Regions from separate parts of the Nonomuraea mangrovi genome, predicted to be linked through region 3. Evidence: riboswitches for the same ligand, from Rfam matches in the RefSeq annotation. Region 3 holds a riboswitch; each other region holds the start of a gene.
What was found. A riboswitch is a leader RNA that binds a small molecule or an ion and turns the genes downstream of it on or off. The one in region 3 is predicted to bind cobalamin.
Positions count from the first base shown of each region.

Region 1: it holds a riboswitch for cobalamin, as region 3 does, so the genes downstream of both, ACFSKW_RS23120 (ribonucleoside-diphosphate reductase subunit alpha) here and cobN (cobaltochelatase subunit CobN) in region 3, are expected to answer to the same signal.
Region 2: it holds a riboswitch for cobalamin, as region 3 does, so the genes downstream of both, ACFSKW_RS51435 ((2Fe-2S)-binding protein) here and cobN (cobaltochelatase subunit CobN) in region 3, are expected to answer to the same signal.

Region 1 is NZ_JBHUFV010000033.1:1,017,900-1,023,762, reverse strand. It holds gene ACFSKW_RS23130 (mechanosensitive ion channel family protein) at 1-629, opposite strand, end outside; gene ACFSKW_RS23125 (ribonucleotide-diphosphate reductase subunit beta) at 658-1,653, opposite strand; gene ACFSKW_RS23120 (ribonucleoside-diphosphate reductase subunit alpha) at 1,700-3,877, opposite strand; cobalamin riboswitch at 3,964-4,161, opposite strand; gene ACFSKW_RS23115 (Bug family tripartite tricarboxylate transporter substrate binding protein) at 4,166-5,071, opposite strand; gene ACFSKW_RS23110 (ArsR/SmtB family transcription factor) at 5,135-5,710, opposite strand; gene ACFSKW_RS23105 (alpha/beta hydrolase family protein) at 5,790-5,863, shown strand, end outside.
Region 2 is NZ_JBHUFV010000098.1:81,324-87,186, reverse strand. It holds gene ACFSKW_RS51450 (alpha/beta fold hydrolase) at 1-1,589, shown strand, start outside; gene ACFSKW_RS51445 (hypothetical protein) at 1,607-2,008, opposite strand; gene cobF (precorrin-6A synthase (deacetylating)) at 2,157-2,915, shown strand; gene ACFSKW_RS51435 ((2Fe-2S)-binding protein) at 2,940-3,701, opposite strand; cobalamin riboswitch at 3,743-3,928, opposite strand; gene ACFSKW_RS51430 (hypothetical protein) at 4,026-4,937, shown strand; gene ACFSKW_RS51425 (BtrH N-terminal domain-containing protein) at 4,978-5,863, opposite strand, start outside.
Region 3 is NZ_JBHUFV010000015.1:187,389-193,251, reverse strand. It holds gene ACFSKW_RS08375 (precorrin-2 C(20)-methyltransferase) at 1-220, opposite strand, end outside; gene ACFSKW_RS08370 (precorrin-8X methylmutase) at 226-846, opposite strand; gene cobG (precorrin-3B synthase) at 843-2,147, opposite strand; cobalamin riboswitch at 2,155-2,345, shown strand; gene cobN (cobaltochelatase subunit CobN) at 2,384-5,863, shown strand, end outside.

The sequences.
Region 1 (5,863 bases), on a different contig from region 3:
ACGACGTAGGTGAGCGTGAGCTCCTCGATCCTGCCCCACTCGTTGTTGACCACGACCACGTCGTCGAGCCGCAACGCGTCGCTGAAGACGAGTTGCAGCCCTGCGAGCATGTTGCCGATCGTGGACTGGGCCGCGATGCCGACGATCGCGCCCGCGATGCCGGCCGAGGCGAGCAGTCCGGCGCCGAGCGCCCGCACCTCGGGGAAGGTGAACAGCGCGGCGCCGAACGAGATCACGATGATCACCGCGGCGGCGGCCCTGCGGACCAGGGTGATCTGGGTCCTTGCCCGCCGGGCTCTGCGGTTGTTCTCCTCGACCCGCTCGAGCTGGTCGAGGACGACATCGGTGACCGCGTAGGCGGCCTGGATGAGCAGCCAGGTGAACGCGGCGATGGTGACGACGCCGGTGAGACGCTCGACGATGGGGCTCGCCGAGGAGCTGACCATGGTGGGGACGAACGCGGCGTTGAAGGCGACGACCGCCGCCACGGCGAACCCGGGCCAGGTGCACCTGACCACCAGGTGCCTGAGGAAGTCCCAGGTACGGCCGGCCTTGAGCAGGACCCTGCGAACCAGTTCGACGCCGATGACCGCCCCGAGCACGGAACCGATCAGGATGAGCCAGTTCATCGGCGACACAATCATGCCCCCTAATGTCTCAGAATGTCTCGTCGAAGGTCACATTGCCCTCAACCGCGACCTGATATGCGGAAACCCTGCGTTCGAAGAAGTTCGCCAGCTCCTGCACGTCCTGCAGTTCCATGAACGCGAAGGGGTTGGCGGTGCCGTACCTGATGGGCAGGCCGAGCCGGCGCAGCCGCTGGTCGGCGACGTACTCAAGGTACTCACGCATCTGCCCGACGGTCATGCCCGACATGCCGTCACCGCACAGGTCGCTCGCGAAGGCCAGCTCGGCCGCGACGGCCTCCTCCAGCATCCTGGTGACCTGCTCGCCGAGCTTGTCGTCGAACAGGTCGGGCTCCTCGGCGCGGACGGTGTCGACGACGCTGAAGGCGAACTCCATGTGCATCGACTCGTCGCGGAAGACCCAGTTGGTGCCGGTGGCCAGGCCGCCGAGCAGGCCGCGGGAGCGGAACCAGTAGACGTAGGCGAAGGCGCCGTAGAAGAACAGGCCCTCGATGCAGGCGGCGAAGCAGATGAGGTTGAGCAGGAAGGTCCTGCGGTCCTGCCTGGTCTCCAGCCGCTGCAGGTCGGACAGGGAGTCGATCCACCGGAAGCAGAACTCGGCCTTGTCGCGGATGGAGGGGATGTTGTCGACGGCGGCGAACGCCTTCACGCGCTCGTCGGGGTCGGGCAGGTAGGTGTCGAGCAGCGTCAGGTAGAACTGCACGTGCACCGCCTCCTCGAACAGCTGCCTGGACAGGTACAGGCGGGCTTCGGGGGCGTTGACGTGCTGGTAGAGGTTGAGGACGAGGTTGTTGGCGACGATGGAGTCGCCGGTGGCGAAGAAGGCGACCAGCCGGTTGATGAGGTGGCGCTCCTGGGGCGACATCTTGGCGAGATCGGCCAGGTCGCTGTGCAGGTCCACCTCCTCGACCGTCCAGGTGTTGCGGATCGCGGCCCGGTAGCGCTCGTAGAAGTCGGGATAGCGCATCGGGCGCAGCGTCAGGTCCATACCGGGGTCGAGCAGCATGTGTTTCTCCTTGCGAACGGAACGTCTGTCGTGCGGGGCGGCGTGCCTACTGGCAGGCCTCGCACACCTCGGGGTTCTCCAGCGAGCACGCGACCGCCTCGCTCACCGTGAACGCCTGCTCGGGCGCCGCCTGCACGGTCGTCTGCGCGATCCTGGTGGCGGGGCGCGAGCGCAGGTAGTAGGTGGTCTTCAGCCCCTGCTTCCACGCGTAGGCGTACATCGACGACAGCTTGCCGATCGTCGGCGTCGCCATGAAGAGGTTCAGTGACTGCGACTGGTCGATGTAGGGCGTCCGCGCCGCCGCCAGGTCGATGAGCGCCTTCTGCGGCAGCTCCCACGCCGTCCTGTACAGGGTCTTGAGCTCGGCCGGGATCCCCTGGATGTCCTGGATCGAGCCGTCCGCGCGCTTCACCGCGTCGCGCATCTCCTGCGTCCACAGCCCAAGGCCCTGCAGGTCCGCGACCAGGTACCGGTTGACCTGCAGGAACTCGCCGGACAGGGTCTCGCGCTTGAAGACGTTCGACACCTGCGGCTCGATGCACTCGTAGCAGCCCGCGATCGAGGCGATCGTCGCCGTCGGCGCGATGGCGATCATGAGGGAGTTCCGCAGCCCGGTTCTGTCGATCTTGGCGCGCAGGGCGGTCCACTCGGGCGAGTCGCCGGCGCCGTAGTGGTCCGGGTGCAGGACGCCCTGCGCCGCCCTGGTGTCGCCGTAGGAGGGGTGACGCCCGCGCTCGACGGCGAGGTCGGCGGAGGTGTCGTAGGCGGCCAGCGCGATCTCCTCGGCGATGCGCGTGGACAGCGCGAGCGCCTCGGCCGAGTCGAACGGCAGGCGCAGCGAGAAGAACACGTCGGCCAGGCCCATCACGCCGAGCCCGATCGGCCTCCATCGCAGGTTGGCGGTCTCGGCCTCGGGCGTCGGGTAGAAGCCCAGGTCGATCGTCTTGTCCAGGAAGCGCACCGCGGTCCTGACGGTGGCGCGCAGCCGTACCCAGTCCATGGTGCCGCCCGCCAGGTGGGCGGCCAGGTTGATCGAGCCCAGGTTGCAGACGGCGGTCTCGCCGTCGCTTGTCACCTCGAGGATCTCGGTGCAGAGGTTCGACAGGTGGATGACGTTCTCCGGGCGCGCGGTCTGGTTGGAGGCGCGGTTGGCGGCGTCCTTGAAGGTCATCCAGCCGTTGCCGGTCTGCGCGAGCGTGCGCATCATCCGGCCGTAGAGCGTGCGCGCGGGGATCTGACGGGTGTGCAGGCCCGCCGCCTCCGCGGCCCGGTAGGCCACGTCGAACGCCTCGCCGTACAGGTCGGTCAGGTGCGGCACCTGCTTGGGGTCGAACAGCGACCACGGCTGGTCGGCCTCGACGCGGCGCATGAACTCGTCGGGCACCCAGTTGGCGAGGTTGAGGTTGTGGGCCCGGCGGGCCTCCTCGCCGGTGTTGTCACGCAGTTCGAGGAACTCCTCGATGTCGGCGTGCCAGGTCTCCAGGTAGACGCAGGCCGCGCCCTTGCGGCGGCCGCCCTGGTTGACGGCGGCCACGCTGGAGTCGAGCGTGCGCAGCCACGGGACGATGCCGTTGGAGTGGCCGTTCGTGCCGCGGATCAGCGAGCCGCGCGAGCGGACCCTGGTCCACGCGATGCCGATGCCGCCGGCGTACTTCGACAGCCTGGCGACCTGGCCGTAACGCTCGTAGATCCCTTCCAGCTCGTCGCGCGGCGAGTCGAGCAGGAAGCACGACGAGAGCTGGGGACGGCGGGAGCCGGAGTTGAACAGCGTGGGCGAGCTGGGCAGGTACGACAGCGTGGACATCAGCGCGTACAGCTCGGCGGCCTCGGCGACCGAGGCGGAAAGACCGCAGGCGACGCGCAGCAGGAAGTGCTGCGGGCGTTCGAGCACGCCGCGCGTCTCGGGGTGGCGCAGCAGGTAGCGGTCGTAGACGGTGCGCAGGCCGAAGTACTCGAACCTGTCGTCGGCGCTCTCGTCCACCAGCGCGTCGAGGGCGGCGGCGTTGGCCGCCACGAAGGCGGCCAGCCCGTCCTGGAGCAGACCCGCGGCGTGGGTGGCCACGATCGACTCGGAGAAGGTCCTCACGCCGTGCGCGGCGGCCTCGTCCGCGATCTGCTCGGCCAGCAGCCTGGCGGCGACCCTGGAGTTCTCCGGGTCGGCGATCACCCTGGCGGCGGCCTCCTCGATGGCCAGCCGGCGATCCACCTCTACGATCTGCGTCACGCTCTCTCCTCGCGAGCTCACCCCGTGAAGGCAGGCGAGAGCACGCGGGCACGCCGCGAGACCCCGCGGCCCTCCCTCGAGGCCTTGGACAGGTCACACCGCTGGCAGGTCTTCGGACTCGCGGGCGTACGTCAGCTTCCTACTGGCCGTCGCTTCCCAGGCCATGGGCCCAGTGCTTCGTGACGGCGGTCGTTCCCGCTCACCGCTGCGGGGCAGTGCCGGCATCTCACCGGCTTCCCTTTTGCTTCGCCCTGCTCGGGCGAACCAGCGACGACCAGGATCCTACATCTAGTGGCCGCGGACGCAACTACCCCAACAAGTTGTGTCGATCAGCCCCAGGTCCTTGAGCACTTCGCGGGTCCTGCCGGCCTCGGACCCGAGCCACGCGGCGAAGTCGTCGCCGCTGAGCGGGATCGGCTTCCACCCTCTGGCGCGGCAGGCGTCCAGCCACCGCGCGGACCGGGCGACCTCGTCGAGCACCTCGACCGCCCGGGCGCGATCGCGTTCGCTCATCTGCTTGGGCCCGAGCACCGCGCACCAGTCGGCGAAGTCGACCCTGACACCGGACTCCAGCAGGGTCGGCGCCTCGACGTCCTCGACCCGCTCGGCCGAGGAGACGGCCAGCGCCCTGAGACGCCCCTTGCCGAGGCGCTTGCGCCACTCGCCGAGCGGGCCCGCGGCGACGCCCACCCTGCCCGCCAGCAGCGCCTCGGCCGCATCGTCCGTGGTGGGGTAGCCCGCGTAGTCGAGCACCCTGGCGTCCGCGCCGAGACCGCGCGCGACCAGTCCGAACAGCAGGTGATCGGACTCTCCCTGCGGCCTGCCGCCCAGCACGGTGCCGCCGGGGTCGGCGACCAGCCGCCGCGCGAAGTCGTCGAACTCGCGAAAGACGGAGGCGTTGGAGACGACCAGGACCTCGACGTCGCCGACCAGCCTGGCCAGCGGGGTGCCCGTCTCCTTCACCCCGGCCATCTCGGCGGCCGCGATCGCGGGCAGGCCGGTCACCGTCAGCAGGGGCCCTCCCTCGGCCACGCCGTCGCGTTTGAACTGCCCCGCGAGCACCCGCGCGACGGGGACCCAGGCCTCCCCTCCCGGCACGACGGAGAAGCTCGGGGTCGGGCGCGTGGCCGTACCGCAGCCGGCCAGGCCCGCCATAGCGGCCAGCGCTCTCGCGACGAACTCCCGACGGCGCATGCGCAGGCCCCTCCCGTCGCCCCACCCCTCCGCTACTCCATGTTATTGGTCGGAGGCGGAGAGTCACACATCGGGGGCGGGCAGGTCCGCGGGCAGGGCGAGCAGGCGGATGTGCAGGGGCCGGGCCTGCTCAGGAGCGTCGGCGGCACGATGGCTGTACTTCTTCAGCAGCAGCATGTACTCCTCGAAGAAGTCCTCCAGCTCGCCCAGCGTCATCCGGCCGAGAGCGCGCGAGACCTTCACCCACGCGGGATCGGCCTGGTAGGCGGCGGGCAGGAGCTCCAGCAGGATCCCCTTGTCCTCCTCGAGCCCGATCCGGTGGAACTCGGCCAGCACCGGGCGGTCCTCGGGCGCGAGCTGCGCCGGATGGGGCAGCCTGATGTCTCCCGTCTCCGTCTTCCGCCACCACCGCTCACGCCCGGCCGACCGCTCGGGGATCTCCTCGATGAACCCGTACTTCTCCAGCTGGCGCAGGTGATAGCTGGTCGTGCCGGTCTTGGCGTCGAGCAGCGAGCCGAGCGTCGTGGACGTGGCGGGACCGTGCAGGCCCAGGTGACGGAGCATGGCGCGGCGCATCGGGTGGGCCAGGGCCTTCAGCTTGCCCGGGTCGTCCAGGACCCACGGCTCGTCATCCTTCATGACGAGCACCCTAGTCCTCCAGAAGGATTTCTGCAGACATGTCTTTGCCGATAACTCTCTGCAGAGTAGGTTCGGCAACATGAAGAGATTAGTGATCTCAGCGATGGCGCTGCTGGTGGCGCTGGCCGCACCGGCGGCGGCGCACGCCAGGCC
Region 2 (5,863 bases), on a different contig from region 3:
TCCGCGACGACACCCTCACCCCGTGGCTGACCAGGCGAGGGATCGACACCGGCCGCCTGACCGTCGTCCACGCCGACATCACCCGCCCCCTCGCCGGGCTGCCCGACGCGCGCGACGTCTACAACGCCGCCGCCCGCTTCGCGTTCGGACTCGGCGTGGACGAGGCGCGGGCGACCAACGTCACAGGGGCGCTCAACGTGCTCGAATGGGCCGCCACGCTGCCCGGCCTGCGGCGGCTCGTGCACGTCAGCGGCTACCGGGTGAGCGCGTCCGACGGGCGCCCCGACTACCGCAGGCTGGGCGCCTACGAGGCGTCGAAGCTCGAGGGCGACCTCGCCGTCCGCGCCAGGGCCGGCGAGCTGGGTCTCCCGCTGTCCATCGCCAACCCCAGCACCGTGATCGGCCCCGGGCAGTACATCGGCCTGGCCACGTTCGTCGAGGACCTGTGGAAGGGACGGCTGCCCGCGCTTCCCGGCGGGCCCGACGTCTTCCTGCCGGTCGTCACGATCGACTATTTCGCCCGTTTCCTGGCGAGGCTGCCGACGGCGGAGGCGGGCCAGTACTGGGTGCTCGACGACGCCACCCCCCTCCTGCCCGAGCTGATCAGCACGATCGCCGAGCACACGGGCGTCAGGGCGCCGCGCCGTACCGTCCCCGTGGGTCTGGTGCGGCGGCTGCCACGCGCGCTGACCGGCGCCGACCCCGAGACGCTGTCCTTCCTGTCGGCCGACCGCTACCCGACGGACTCCGCCCACGCCTTCGCCGCCTCCGCGGGGCTGGAGATGCCGCCGGTCGCCGACGCCCTGCGCCGGTGGGCCGACGACCTGGTGGCCGCCCGTTTCGGCGCCTGGGAGCCGTGGCTCCAGCCGTACGGCTTCCACCCGGTGGCGGGGAGCCGCACCTGGGTGAACGGCGAACGCCACGACCCGGCCCACGTCCTCCTGCACGGGCTGCCCATGAACGCCGACCTCTGGGCTCCCCTCGCCGCGCGGCTTCCCGGGAAGGTCCTGGCCCCCGACCTGCCCGGCCTGGGCCGTTCCTCCCCCATCCCCGCGAACGAGACGCCGGTCACATGGCTGGACGACCTGATGGGCCCCGTCCGCACCCGGCCGGTGCTGGTCGCGCACTCGCTGGCTTGCGGTCCCGCGCTCCGCTTCGCCGTCCGGCATCCGGAACGGATCAGCGGGCTCGTGCTGGTCTCCCCTGCGTTCGCGCAGGCACCGGGCCCGCGGCTCACCCGGTCGGCGGCGGCCGTCCCGATGCTGCGCCGGATGTCCGCCGCCCGGTTGGCCGGGACGCTGGGCCTGCCCGAGGGGCCCGCCGTGGCGAGCGCCGCGGCCGACCTGCGCAGGCCCGGCGTGGCGGGCCGGGTCATCGCCGCTCTTCGTACGGCCGTCGCCGAACGCGAGGAGTCGCGCCGCCTGCTCGCCAGGGTCACGGTCCCCGTGGAGATCGTCGTGGGATCCGACGATCCGCTGGTGTCCGCCGTCGGCCGTCCCGTGACGGAGATCGCGGGAGCGGGCCACTATCCGCAGCTCACCCACCCGGCCGAGGTCGCGCGCCGCCTGCTCGCGCCGTCGCCCGCCTGACCTTCCGAACGGCGGGCTCAGCCCCTCCGCCATCTGGCAGGGTCGCCTCCGCGGGCGGTGCAGCGCATCAGGGTCCCGGCCTCGCTCCTGCCGAACGCTCCCTGCGGCGAGCAGAAGGAGCCGGGACGAACACCGATCCGGAGCGCGGGGTGCGCCGGTCGCGCGGTCCTCGTGGCCTTCGGGCGCGGCGACGGGATGCGGGCCTTCTTGGCCGGCCTGGGCGAGACGGTGCTCCCGTCCCTGGCCGGCCGCTTGCCGAGCGGCCTTCCCGTCCCGGGCGTCGGGGTCAGGAACGGCGCCGGCGTGGGCGTCGCCGCGGCCGGCTCACCGGCGGGTCGCGCCGCGCCGGTGGCGGCTCCACAGCCGCTCAGGAGCAGGACGGCGATGAGCGGCGCGACTGCGCGTCGGATCGGGGGCATGCGGGTGGCCTCTCGTCGGGGGTCGCACGGAGCCCATCCCACCACAATCTCGTCACTCAATGGCGCTGAACGGTGACTTTGCGCTACGAGCCGTCCTCGGTCAGGCCCGGCGAGCCCGGCCATTCGCCGAGGCGGCAGACTTTCCCGGGTGAAGCGAATCCTCATCATCGGCATCGGCGCCGGCGACCCCGACCATCTCACCCTCCAGGCCGTCAAGGCCATCGGCAGGACCGACGCCTTCTTCATCCTCGACAAGGGCGAGGCCAAGCACGACCTGGTCGGGCTCCGCCAGGACATGATCAAGGAGCACGCCCGCGAGCCGTACCGGCTGGTGGAGGCCCGGGACCCCGAGCGGGACAGGACCACTCCCGCCTACGCCGCCGCCGTCGAGGAGTGGCGCTCGCGTCGGGCCGACCTGTACGAGGCGTTCATCCGGGACGAGCTCGGCGACGACGAGACCGGCGCGATCCTCGTCTGGGGCGACCCTGGGCTCTACGACAGCACGCTGGCCGGGATCGAGGAGGTCGTCGAGCGGGGAGGGGTCGCGTTCGAGTACGAGGTCGTCGCGGGCATCACCAGTGTGTCCGCGCTGACGGCCCGGCATCGCACCAGCCTGACGAGGGTGGCCAGGCCCGTGCACATCACGACGGGCCGCCGCCTGGCCCAGGAGGGCCCCGTCGCGGCCGACGACGTCGTCGTCATGCTCGACGCGCGCTGCGCCTTCGCCGACCTGGGTGCGGAGTACCACATCTACTGGGGTGCCTACCTCGGCACGCCGGACGAGATCCTCGTGTCGGGGCCGGTGCCCGAGGTCGCCGACCGCATCCGGGAGCTGCGGGCGCAGGCCCGCGAGCGCAAGGGCTGGATCATGGACACCTATCTGCTGCGGCGCGTCCTCCCGTCGTGACGATCGGCGGGGCGGCGTGGCTCATCAGGATCCTCCGCCCCTGCGCATGGTCAGCGCCCACTGCTCGCGGCGCGTGATCTGATCGAGCAGGACGCAGTCCCCGCACATGCCGCCGCCGGGCACCCGGTAGTAGAGGCAGCAGCTGCGCCGGACGAAGAACGGCCGGTCGGGAGCGGGCTCGACCAGCTCCCCGCTCCCGCGCAGCACGCCGAGCGCGAGCAACTCGCGACCGAGCGCGATGGCGCGTCCCGCGAGCTCGGGGCGCCCGCGGGTGAGGGTCTGGACGGCGCCTGCGAGGGCGGAGGCCGCGTTGCCCCACAGCAGCCCCGGCGCGATCTTCACGATCTCCTGGACGGCCTGGGCGAGCGGCTCCAGCAGCCCGGGCACCACGGCGCGGTACAGGGGCTCGGCGAGGGAGGTGCCCACGACCCGCCGTCCGGTCAGGCGCTGAGCTCGCAGCGGCAGCGGACCGGAGGGGGTCGGGTACCAGTGCACCTGGGACGGATCGACGTCGACGAGCAGGCCGTGCGCCACCGCCACGCCGACAACGGGCGACCACAGGCGGGCGGCCAGTCCCTGGAACAGCAGGGAGGCCGCCACCCTGGTCTCGCCGGTTCCCAGGCGTACGGCGGCGTCGTCGATCCGGTGTCTCACGGGCAGATCGGCGAGCGGCCGCCACCCCGGCCCGATCGGCCCGACTCCCATCTCGAAGAAGCCGCCGATCGTGGACACGTCGGCGACCGCTCCGGCGATCACCGCCGGCGGCACAGGCAGCCGGTACGGCACGCCGACCACCTCCCTCTCCCGCGGAGATCCGCCCCGATCCGCTGAGGAGGCGACCGCGCGAGTCTCCTGGCTCCCGGCTCGACGCTCGTCCCCGCCTTCCCACCCGACTCGGGCAGTGGCCTGCTGGGATCCGCTCACCGATCACAGTGGCGGGACCGCGCCGGACTCTCACCGGCTTCCTCGATCCGCCGTCGCCTACGCCGACCATGCTCGCACACCTGCGATCACCGGCTCGACCGGGACTCTGACAAACCGTCCCATAGCTCAGTGAAGATCGTGTTATGGTCCTGCGCCTGTGCATCCGAACAGGAAGGCGCTCGAACCATGTGGATCGCGCTCGGGGTGGTAGCCGCGGTGGTCGTCGGAGTCGCGCTGTGGTGGCGCTTCCGCGACCCGCTCAGAGGGGAGAGCTTCGACCAGTTCGAGGTCAACCGCCTTTGGGGGTGGGAACTGCGGCTCAGCGAGGAGGAAGAGATCGCGTTCATGGCGGGGCTCAGGGCCTACGACAACGAGGTGGGCTCGTTCTTCATCCACGGCGAGCACGGGGTGCTGAGCCTTTATCACCCGCCGATGCTGATCTCCATGCACCTCATGGCCGACCGCTTCAAGGCGATGGGACCCGCCGCGATGAGCGATCCTGCGGGCGCCGTACGCCACCTGTTCGGCCAGGCCGCCGCCCGCGAGAGCGTCGGGGTGCTCCACCTGCGGGAGAACTGGCTGCCCTGCGAGATCGACGGCATGGACAAGTACGGCTTCCGCGACGCCATGAGCGACGCCCTGTCGGCGCCCGGCGTGGACGGCGTCGAAGGCGGGTACGGCGAGGAGGACAGCGGCTACGGCATGGTCGTGGTGCTCGCGGGCGACACGCCGGAGTCCGTCCAGGCCATGTACGACCAGGCGAGCGACCTTTCCACGAGCGAGCCGATCCGCGATCGCCTCGACGTCGTGAAGGCGGTCCTCGAGGAGCCCGAGCCCGAGTACGTCGAGGCGCTCAACCGGGCCGACGGCGAGAAGAGCCGCTACACGAACACGCTGCTCGTCGACTACGCCAGGGTGCTCGACCGCTACGCCGCCACCCGGACGCAGATGCAGGGCGCCAAGCCCTCGGACGTGCTCGGCGCCGCCCTGAGCCGGATGCTGGCCGAGCAGGCCCCGGGCACGACCTGGACGAGGCAGCCCTCGCAGGAGGAGCAGGAGTTCGCCATGCAGATCATCGCCACTCGCGTCAGGTACTGACGTCACCCGCGGACAGGCTCAGCGGACGAAGAGGCCCCGGTCAGCGCACGAGTGCCGCCAGCTCCGCGATGGCCGCCGACTCCGCCTGGTAGATCGCGCCCACCCGCGTGCCGAGTTCGGCGAAGAGACCGGCCAGATCACCGGCGGGGGCGGACCGATCGGCCTGCGCCCTGAGCCTCCACAGCTCCTCGCCCGCCGCTGCCGCCTGGGCGCCACCGGCGCTTCCCTCGGCCAGGACGCTCTCCCTGATCGCCGCGGTCAGCTCGCGCGCCCTGGCGAACTCGGGCACCGACGCGGGAAGCGCGGCCTCCGCGAGGTCGTGCCACATCGCGTGGATCTCCCTGAACCGTCCCGCCAGCCCGGAAAGGCGCGGCTCGCCCACCAGATCCGCGGCCTCGTCCAGCGAGCCGGCGAACAGGTCGCGCAGGTTCCCGCCGTCCATGCCGACCGGCTCGACGCCTTCCCACACCGACAGCAGCGCCCCCGCCAGGCCGCGACCGTCGGCGAAGACCTTCGGCCACGCCTTGGCGTTCCTGGTGTCGGTCAGCAACCGCGCCCACTTGCGCCACGCGGGCAGCGAGAACGAGTCGGAGGCCGCGGACAGGTGGCCGGCGCAGTCTCGCAGCCCTTCTCGTGCGGCGCTCGCCAGCGCCGCCTCGTCCAAGACGGTGTCGCCGAGGACGTGCGTCACGTTCTTGTACGAACCGACCCTGGCACGCGCGGCGTCGACGCGGTCCCGCGGCACGAGCAGCGTCGCCTGGCCCCTGTCGTCGATGTACACCCCGTTCTCGTCCCGCCGGTAGGCGACCACGGGATGCCCGCCGTGCCCGTCCAGCGCGGCGGGCAGCCGCCAGTACCCGATGTGATAGCGGTCGGGAAGGATCACGCACGGCCGCCCGGCGTCCAGTTCCTCGGCGAGCCTGTCA
Region 3 (5,863 bases):
CGGGGTGGTCGGTGGTCTCCGTGGTCAGCGGGTACTTGAGCAGCTCCTCGACCTGCCCCTCCCGCATGTACGGCAGCGCGATCGAACGCGCGATGCTCCTGCCGTGCCTGGCGCTGTGATAGGCGATGACGCCCGCCTCGCCGATCAGCCTGGCCGCCTTGACCGTCACCAGCTCGGGGTCCCCGGGACCCAGCCCCACCCCGAACAACCGTCCCGCCACGCCGTTCACTCCCGCTCGTTCGCGATCGCGTTGACCGCGGCCGCCGCCATCGCACTGCCGCCTCTGCGGCCGTGCACCACCAGGTACTCCAGACCGCTGCTCGCCAGCGCCTGCTTCGACTCCGCCGCCCCGATGAAGCCCACGGGGATGCCGAGCACCGCCGCAGGACGCCCCGCGCCCTCCTCGACCAGCTCCAGCAGCCTGAAGAGGGCGGTGGGCGCGTTCCCCACCGCGACGACGGCGCCGTCGAGCCGCTCGCGCCACAGCTCCAGCGCCGCCGCGCTGCGCGTGGTGCCCATCCGCTCGGCCAGCTCCGGCACGCCCGGGTCGCCGAGCGTGCAGATCACCTCGTTGTCCTTCGGCAGGCGGGTCCTCGTGACGCCCGAGGCGACCATCATGGCGTCGCACAGGATCGGCGCGCCCGCGCGCAGGGCCGCCCTCGCCACGGCGACCACGCCCGGCGAGTAGGCCAGGTCGGTGACCAGGTCGGTCATGCCACAGGCGTGGATCATGCGGACGGCCACCTGGGCGATGTCCGCCGGCAGCCCCGCGAGGTCGCTCTCCGCGCGGATGGTGGCGAACGAGCGCCGGTAGATCTCCGCGCCGTCGCGGATGTAGTCGGTCATGTCCCCTCTTCTTCGGTACGGCCCGCGACCCGGTAGCCGGCCGGGGTGGCGACGACGTCGACCACCTCTCCGGCGGGACGGCCGCAGCGCCGCTCGCACCCGGCCCAGTGGACGGGACGGGCCGCAGGTTCGTGGTCCGGCCGCTCGGCCCAGACTCTGGCGTCGAGCTGGACGTCGGCCAAGGATTTCGCGCAGCCAGGGCGGCCCGTGCAGGCGCTGAGCCCGGCCCACGGCGTGCCGGGGACGGTGACCAGGCCCGCCCCGGTGAGCCGGTCCGCGACCTGCTGGACGGCGTCGGGGGCCAGGCCGGGCAGGACGACGGTACGCCATGGGGTGACGCGCGCCTCGGGGGCGGCGTCGGCGAGGACCGCGGCCTGGTGGGCGGTCAGGCGGCCGAGCGGGATCACCACTTCGAGGGCGACGTCGCCGTCGAGCTGCCGGAAGGTCCCCGCATCCCGCACCCCTGCACGCTCCCGGCCCGCCGGGCCCGCCGGATCGGCCGGGCGGGCCGGATCGGTCGGGCCGGTCGGATCGGAGTCACCCGCGGGGCCGGAGTCACCTGCCTGGTCGCTCTGGCCGGGCTCTTCCTGGGCGGCGCCGAACAGGCGGGCCGCGAGCAGGGCGGGGCCGTCCTGGACGTCCCTGACACGCCACGCGCCGCCGTCGCCCAGTTCCATGAAGGCGGAGGCGGCGGCGAGCATCAGCGGGACCACCCCGGCAAGGTCCACGGGCGGGCCCTGCCGTACGCCGCCGAGCAGGAGCACGCCGCCGGAGGCCGAGGTGGCGAGGAAGGTCACGTCGGCGCCGCAGGACAGCACGTCGCCGGTGCCGTCGTCCAGCGCGAAGAGGAAGCGGCCCGAGAGCCCGGCCAGCTCGGGGGTGCCGCACAGCGCGCGATCCAGTGCGCTCACCAGCGGCCGGACGTCCGCGAGCGATGAGGGGACGCGCCCCGCGAGGGGGGAGGCGAGGATGTTGCGCACCCGCTCGTGCGTGGCGGAGGGCAGCAGCCCCGCCGCGGCCATCCGGGCGGCGAAGGCCGGCACGCTGGACGGGTCGGCGGGGTCGGGCGCGCGCAGGCCGCGCACCTGGACGTTCGCGCGGGAGGTCAGCTCGATCACGCCGGATCCGAGCTCGGCGGCGCAGGCGGCCAGCTCCCTCAGCTGGGCCGGCGAGAGCGCTCCGCCCGGGATGCGAACCCTGGCCAGCGCGCCGTCGGCGGCGGTGTGGACCTGGAGTGCCCCGGGGCACGCGTCGGGACCCGCATGTCCCGAAAAGTCGCCAATGTCCGCAGTTATGTCCACGCGGAGGATGGTAACCCGTTCCAAACCCTCTAGTCTGATCGCAGACGAGGGCGACGGAGGAAGCCGGTGCGAAGCCGGCGCGGTCCCGCCACTGTGACCGGGGAGCGAACCCCACCGCAAGGCCACTGTCCGGAGACGGGTGGGAAGGCCGGGGTGAGCGTCGATCCGGGAGCCAGGAGACTCCCGCACTCGTGACACCCGCGACCGGGGCGAGGACCCCGAGGGAGGAGTTCCCTGTGCCCGAGAGCACGGCCGTTCTGCTGCTGTCGACCTCCGACACCGACCTGCTCAGCGCGAGGGCGAGCGGCGCGCCGTACCGGCTCGGAAACCCCGCCAGGCTCACGGTCGACGATCTGCCCGCGCTGGTCGAGAGCGCGGACCTGGTGGTGGTGCGGCTGCTCGGCGGACGCAGGGCCTGGGAGGAGGGGCTCGACCACCTGCTCGCGGGCCCGCGCCCCGTGATCGTGCTGGGCGGCGAGCAGGCGCCCGACGCCGAGCTCATGGAGCTGTCCACGGTCAGCGGCGGCGTCTGCGCCGAGGCGCACGCCTACCTCGCCCACGGCGGCCCGTCGAACCTGGCCGAGCTGCACGCCTTCCTGTCCGACACGGTTCTGCTCACGGGACACGGGTTCGCCGCGCCCGAGCCGACCCCGACCTGGGGGCTTCTCGACAGGGAGCGGCCCGCCGAGGAGCCCGCCGAGGAGCCCGTCGTGGGCGTGCTCTACTACCGGGCGCACCACATGGCGGGCAACACCGGGTTCGTGCGGACGCTCTGCGACGCGATCGAGGACGCGGGCGGCCGGGCGCTGCCGGTCTTCTGCTCCTCGCTGCGTACGGCGGAGCCCGAGCTGCTCGACACGCTGAGGACCGCCGACGCCCTCGTGGTGACCGTGCTCGCCGCGGGAGGCACGCGGCCGGCGACGGCGGGGGCGGGCGGCGACGACGCCGCGTGGGACGTGGGCGCGCTGGCCGAGCTCGACGTGCCGATCCTGCAGGGACTCTGCCTGACCACGAGCAGGCAGGCGTGGGAGGAGAACGACGACGGCCTGTCGCCGCTCGACGCGGCCTCGCAGGTGGCGATCCCCGAGTTCGACGGGCGGATCATCACGGTGCCGTTCTCGTTCAAGGAGGTGGACGAGGACGGGCTGACCGTCTACGCGGCCGACCCCGAACGGGCCGCCCGTGTGGCGGGCACCGCCGTACGGCACGCGCGGCTCAGGCACGTCCCGAACGCCGAGAAGCGACTCGTGGTGATGCTGTCGGCCTACCCGACCAAGCACGCGCGCGTCGGCAACGCGGTCGGCCTCGACACGCCGGCGAGCACGGTGAAACTGCTGGCCAGGCTGGCCGCCGAAGGCTACGACCTGGGCGAGGGCCTGCCGGGCGTCGCGGAGCTGGACGGCGACGCGCTCATCCACGCGCTCATCGCCGCCGGCGGCCAGGACCAGGAGTGGCTGACGGAGGAGCAGCTCGCGGCCAACCCCGTGCGCATCCCCGCCGCCTCCTACACCGCCTGGTACGAGACGCTTCCCGAGGAACTGCGCGCGGCGATGGAACGGCACTGGGGTCCGCCGCCCGGCGAGCTCTTCGTGCACGAGGGCGACATCGTGCTCGCCGCCCTCCAGGCGGGCAACGTCGTGGTGATGGTGCAGCCGCCGCGGGGCTTCGGCGAGAACCCGATCGCGATCTACCACGACCCTGACCTGCCGCCCAGCCACCACTACCTGGCCGCCTACCGGTGGCTGTCGGCGGAGTTCGGCGCGCACGCGATGGTGCACGTCGGCAAGCACGGGAACCTGGAGTGGCTGCCGGGCAAGTCGGCGGGCATGTCGGCCGCGTGCGGGCCCGACGCGGCGCTGGGCGATCTGCCGCTGGTGTACCCGTTCCTGGTGAACGACCCCGGTGAGGGGACCCAGGCGAAGCGGCGGGCGCACGCCGTCCTGGTGGACCACATGGTGCCGCCGATGGCGCGCGCCGAGACCTACGGCGACATCGCGCGGCTGGAGCAGCTCCTGGACGAGCACGCCTCCATCGCGGCGATGGACCCGGCGAAGCTGCCCGCGATCAGGGCGCAGATCTGGACGCTGATCCAGGCGGCGCGGCTCGACCACGACCTGGGGCTGGCCGACCGGCCGCACGACACGGAGTTCGACGACTTCCTGCTGCACGTGGACGGCTGGCTGTGCGAGGTGAAGGACGCGCAGATCCGTGACGGGCTGCACGTGCTGGGAGCCGCGCCCGAGGGCGCGGTGCGCGTCGACCTGGTACTGGCGATGCTGCGGGCCCGGCAGATGTGGGCGGGCACCGAGACGCTGCCTGGTCTGCGCGAGGCGCTGGGCCTCGCGGAGGACGGCTCGGCCGGCCTGGCCGACGTGGACGCGGCCGAGTCGGCCGCCAGGGCGCTCGTGGAGGGCATGGAGGCCCGCGGGTGGGACGTGACGGCGGCAGGGGAGGTAGCGGCATCCGTCCTCGCTCCCGGCTCCGCCCAGGCCGGGGAGGTGGCGGCATCCGTCCTCGCTCCCGGCTCCGCCCGGGAGCGGCGTGAGCTGGTGGCGCGGATCCTGGAGTTCGCCGCCGGCGAGGTCGTCCCCAGGCTGGCAAGGACGGGCGACGAGCTCGACCATCTCCTGCATGCCCTCGACGGCGGCTACGTCCCCGCGGGGCCCAGCGGCTCGCCGCTGCGCGGCCTGATCAACGTGCTGCCCACCGGCAGGAACTTCTACTCCGTCGACCCGCGTGCCGTGCCCAGCAGGCTCGCATGGGAGACGGGCCTGGCGATGGCGGACTCGCTCCTGGCCCGCTACCGCGCCGACACCGGCGAGTGGCCGCGTTCGGTCGGCCTGTCGGTGTGGGGCACCAGCGCCATGCGTACGGCGGGCGACGACGTCGCCGAGGTCCTGGCGCTGCTGGGCGCCAGGCCCGTGTGGGACGACGCGTCCAGGAGGGTCACCCGCCTGGAGCCGATCCCGCTCGAGGAGCTCGCCAGGCCCCGCATCGACGTCACGGTCCGCATCAGCGGCTTCTTCCGCGACGCCTTCCCGCACGTCGTGGCCATGCTGGACGACGCCGTCCGCATGATCGCCGCGCTGGACGAGGCCGACGAGGACAACTACGTCCGCGCCCACGTCGCCGCCGACCTCGGGACGCACGGCGACGAGCGCAGGGCGACGATGCGTGTCTTCGGCTCCAGGCCCGGCGCGTACGGCGCGGGCCTGCTCCCGCTGATCGACAGCCGCAACTGGCGGGACGACGCCGATCTGGCCGAGGTGTACGCCGTGTGGGGCGGCTTCGCCTACGGCCGTGACCTGGACGGCGTGCCCGCACGGCAGGACATGGAGAGCGCCTACCGGCGGATCGCGGTCGCGGCGAAGAACATCGACACACGCGAGCACGACATCGCCGACTCCGACGACTACTTCCAGTACCACGGCGGGATGGTGGCGACCGTACGGGCGCTGACGGGGCGCGCGCCCGCCGCCTACGTCGGCGACAGCACCCGCCCCGACGCCGTGCGCACGCGCACGCTGTCGGAGGAGACGTCGCGGATCTTCAGGGCGCGCGTGGTGAACCCGAACTGGCTGGCCGCGATGCGGCGGCACGGCTACAAGGGCGCGTTCGAGCTGGCCGCGACCGTGGACTACCTGTTCGGCTTCGACGCCACGACGGGGGTGATCGCGGACTGGATGTACGACAAGCTCACGCAGACGTACGTGCTC